2 regions of the Colwellia sp. 5_MG-2023 genome follow, and region 2 is predicted to be linked to the other one. Evidence: riboswitches for the same ligand, from Rfam matches in the RefSeq annotation. Region 2 holds a riboswitch; the other holds the start of a gene.

Region 1 (2,480 bases), on a different contig from region 2:
CAACTAATGACAGACCATGTTCAACGGTTACTTCACAAAGCTGCTCTAATTCTTCTACGACTGTTGATGTTATTAACGCTTGTGTAGAGCCACTTGGGTTATCAAAAGTGAGGGCGACACTAATCTCACTGGTAGTAATTAAGTCTACACTCAGCTCATGTTTAGCTAAAATACCAAATACTTGTGCTAAAAAACCACTCGCGTGTAACATAGCCGGGCTTTTAACTGTGACTAAGGTTTGCTCTCGTCTTAAGGCGATTGACCGGTAAGTAGGATTAGAGGCGACCGATTTTTTGATTTGTGTTCCACCTTTTTCAGGCTCTTTACTTGAACCAACAAAAACAGGGATGTTCTGACGCATTGCTGGGATCAAAGTAGCTGGATGTAATATTTTGGCACCAAAAGTTGCCATTTCAGCTGCTTCACCAAAACTAATTTCTTTTATAGCACGCGCCTGATCGGTTATACGAGGATCGGTGGTAAAAATGCCAACAACATCAGTCCATACTGATAAATTATTCGCATGAAGTGCTTCAGCCAATAAAGCCGCACTATAATCAGAGCCACCACGACCTAAGGTTGTTGTTTCACCTAAACCATCTTGACCAATAAAGCCTTGTGTTACTAATACTTGTTGAGTCAATTTAGGCGCTAAAAGCTCTGTACATGCTAAACTTAATTGCTCTATATCTACCACTGCTTTGCCGTATAAGCTATTAGTTTTCATAACTTGCTGTACATTAAAATAAGCACCGTTAACATCAATAGACTGTAAAACTTGCGCAAAGATACGTGAACTTAACTGCTCACCAAATGACAGAATGGCATCACCTTGCTTAACACTATGCTGTTGCGATTGTTTTAACGCATGCGTTGCTAACTCTTTAAGTAACCCTTTTATTTCAGTATTTAAAGCTTGCTCAACATCTTTTGCCAAATGTTGAGTAATATTTAACTGAATAGCTTGAATTTTATCAATAATATCTGCTTGTTCATCAAGGGATAAATTTGCTTGGCTTAAGCGTACTAAATAGTTGGTAACGCCTGCACTAGCAGATACAACCACTAAGCGATTACTACAGTCATTTTTAATAATCTGAGCGCAACGCAACATAGCGGGAAAGTCAGCAACACTTGTACCGCCAAATTTAGCAACGGTAAGGGATAAATTTTCTTTTGGTGAACTTGGGTGTACCATGGGTAATCTTCCTAAATACAATAATTTACATTAGTAAATAATACTCACTAATTAAAACAGGAAGAGCATGACTGAACAGTTCGACAGGCTAGCCTATTTAACAATATAGGCATAGAGCATAGTAACTTTTTCAGCCAGAAGCTCTCCACCTTAGTCTATACAGACACTAAAATCAGGTGACAGTCCTAAGGATTCAGCCTTAGTGACCGAACGTAAACAGCCACGGTGTTTATGTTCTCGGCGATAATCTCCTTCAATAACGTATGTTGGAATGTGGTTCCTAATACTTTTCAGTATAACGTTATCTATCTAGTTATCGCTCCTCTTCTGGTGTTGTATATATCACTTAAATTAAAAGTGTATAAACAACCCGTCTATTAGACATGAATTCAGTAGTAATTGCAATAGACTTTTAGATGGCTATAAAGAGAGTTAATTTGGAATAATAATTTTTATATTTAATAGTCAATACTAATAAAGCCTATTTCTATTTAACTAAAGATGACTAAACAGTGACTAAAACTTAAGAAACAACTAAGCACATAAAGCAAAATAGTAGAAAAATACAATGCAATTTTTTTGTGCGCATAACTTTCCCCAATTTTACAGTTACATTTGTTATAGTTTAGCTACAAACATGTATTACTAGCTTATGTAGAGCCTAATGGATTTATTTTTACTAAAAAAAGTTATTTCGGCTGCAATTATGCCGATTAATTTAGTGTTAATTTTATTAACCTTATCACTTTTGTATTGTCGAAAACGCCCAAAAAGAAGCGTTAAGTACTTAATCTCAGCAGTATTATTATTAACTATATCCTCTATGCCAGTGGTTTCTGATAAGTTAATGGTAAATATTGAAAATAAATATGAAAGCTTTACTCATTCTAGTAAACCTGTTGACTACATTATAGTGCTAGGAGGTTGGCACGTTGCTAATGATGCCTTACCCGTAACTAGCCAACTTAATACAAACTCATTAGAAAGATTAGTTGAAGTATTAAGGATCTATCAATTACATCCAGAAGCAACGATTATCACGTCAGGTTATTATATTAAGGATCAGTTATCTCATGCTCAAACAATGAAGCAATCTTTAGTTCTTTTAGGTGTACCTGCCAATAAAATCATGACAGAAAATTTCCCTAAAGATACTGAAGAAGAAGCGCAATTAATTGGTCCTAGAGTACAAGGACATAATGTTGTATTAGTAACCAATGCAAGTCATATGCTAAGAGCAATAAAATACTTTCAAGCACAAGGAGTAGAGCCAATACCTGCA
Region 2 (2,480 bases):
ATACTGGTACTGATTTAGATAATGAAACACCTGGTGCTAGTACAGCGCCTTTTTTCACTACAATACCTTCAACAATAACAACACCGGCACTCAAGAAAGCATTATCTTCAATAATTACTGGGCTAGCACCGATCGGCTCTAATACACCACCAATTTGAACCGCAGCTGAAACATGAACATTTTTACCAATTTGAGCACATGAGCCAATTAGAGCATGGCTATCAACCATAGTACCGGTATCAACAAATGCACCAACGTTAATATAAGCTGGTGGCATAATAATGACGCCTTTAGCAACATGAGCACCAGCACGTACAGATGAACCGCCCGGTACTAAACGAACACCATCCTCAGGTGTAAACTGACGAGCAGGTAAATTATGTTTATCAACAAAACCTAAATAGTTATCACCAAAAGCAATGTTTTCACCCGCTTTAAATGCCGCTAAAATACCTTGTTTTACTTCAACATTGGCATGCCAATTACCGTTTTCATCTTGAGTTGCTGCGCGTAGTGCACCAGTTTCTAATTGTGCTATTACATCTTGCCAATTCATGCGATATTCCTATTTTCATGTATATTTATAAAAGAAGATTGATTAGCTTGCACTAACCATTGATTAATTTTTTCATCAAATGCCAATAACTCTGTATTATCGGTTAATTCAAGGTGTGTTAATGGCGCTCGCAATATCGGTGTTTTAATATTTTGTTGCTGCTGCATTAACATTTTGACTGGGATAGGGTTAGCAACACAAAATAGTGCTGCTACAGCCCTGTTCCATAATGGAAACATAGTGTTGGTTTGCCCAACTAAACATAGTTGAACATACGTTTGTGTTGCTTGAGGCCATGCATTAGCGCAGACCGAGACTAAACCTTTCGCACCTGCCGGTACTAGATATGGCATCATGGCATCTTCACCACTATAAAGTGCTACACCTGGGCATTGTTCACGGTAATTAAGAAATTTATGTAAATCGCCACTTGCCTCTTTCATTGCCCAACAATTTGGATGATTTTGCAAATTTTGTAAGGTTTCAACGGGAATTTCCACGCCACTACGAGAAGGCACGTTATATAACATACAGGGGAAATTAGCAGCATCTAGTAGAGCTTTAAACCATTGTGTTTGGCCAACGACACCAGGTTTAGCATAAAGTGGGGTTCCAAGTAAAAAACTATCAATAGGTAACTGGTTACAATAATCAACCCAGTTAATTTGTTCTGCTAGATTAGAGCCACCAACAGCAACCATTAACGGTGTATTAAGCTGTAGACTGCACACAAACTCAACAATACTCATTTGCTCATCACGGGTTAATGCTAAACCTTCACCTGTGCTACCAAGTAACAGTATACCGTTACCTGCTTCAGCTTGTGCTATTGCGATTCGTTCTAGACTAGTAAAGTCAATTTGATTATTTTCTAAAAATGGCGTCACTAAAGCTGTCCATAAAGAACAAGCGTCAAGGTTTCTGTTGCCAATAAGTTGGGAATTTATATTTGTAGGTGATTGTGTATTCATTGCTCTCGAACTCATAATGTTTATATCGGCTTAAGCACAATACAAATTAGTTCGGAGGGCTTTAAGGTATTCACAATAAAGAGCTAAGTATAACAACCTTATGTTAAGGCTATTATTGGCTTTTATGCAAAGACCAGAAGCTCTCCACTCAATTATAACCTACCTTCTATTAAGGTAGCTCAATATCAGTGACAGTTGTCGGGATTCAGCCCTTAAACTTTGGTTAGACACCAAGGTAAACAACCGATAAGTGTTTTATCAAACAAATACTTATCTCGGCGCTAATCCCCCTCATTACTATTATCAGATTTTGATCTCTGTGCAAAATAACATTGCAAATAATAACTACCTGGTTAACGCTCCTCTTCTGGCCCCTTTCCTCATAACTATTAACATTTTATTTGTATTCCTATCAGTAACTGCCGTCATCATTTATAAAATATAAACATTGCTGACACTTATCTTGATGGTTTATCTAAAATATCAATAATTTAGAGGTGAACTTTTGATATTAAATCAAAAATCTGAATTAGGGACGCCGCTATTTAAACATTGTTATCACTTTTCTGTCAATATCGAAATATTCAGACTATAGAAAAAACCTTGAATACAGTAGAATACTATCTTCTAACTTATTCACTGTTAATCATCATTATGTCAACTTCAAACATCAGCCAAATATTAGTACGAAATAGTGCACTATTATCGGCTAAAACGCCCTTATTTATTAATTTAATGGCAGATGGTTTTATTGAAAGCTATCTACTTGATAATCCAGAGGCACAATTAAGTTGCCATAATACTAATTTTGTCGATTATTTAGCGATAAAAAACAAATTTGATAAACAGGTCGAAACAAGTTTTGCTAGCGAATATAAAACTGAACGACAACACGACTTAGTTGTGATTAACTTCCCAAAAAGCAAAGATGAACTTGCTTTTACTTTTGCGGT

Evidence for each region. A riboswitch is a leader RNA that binds a small molecule or an ion and turns the genes downstream of it on or off. The one in region 2 is predicted to bind lysine.
Region 1: it holds a riboswitch for lysine, as region 2 does, so the genes downstream of both, lysC (lysine-sensitive aspartokinase 3) here and dapA (4-hydroxy-tetrahydrodipicolinate synthase) in region 2, are expected to answer to the same signal.

What each region holds. Positions count from the first base shown of each region.
Region 1 is NZ_JAUOPW010000019.1:43,433-45,912, forward strand. It holds gene lysC (lysine-sensitive aspartokinase 3) at 1-1,198, opposite strand, end outside; lysine riboswitch at 1,329-1,533, opposite strand; gene Q4496_RS12850 (ElyC/SanA/YdcF family protein) at 1,863-2,480, shown strand, end outside.
Region 2 is NZ_JAUOPW010000003.1:166,314-168,793, forward strand. It holds gene Q4496_RS03860 (2,3,4,5-tetrahydropyridine-2,6-dicarboxylate N-succinyltransferase) at 1-556, opposite strand, end outside; gene dapA (4-hydroxy-tetrahydrodipicolinate synthase) at 553-1,527, opposite strand; lysine riboswitch at 1,657-1,902, opposite strand; gene Q4496_RS03870 (methyltransferase) at 2,182-2,480, shown strand, end outside.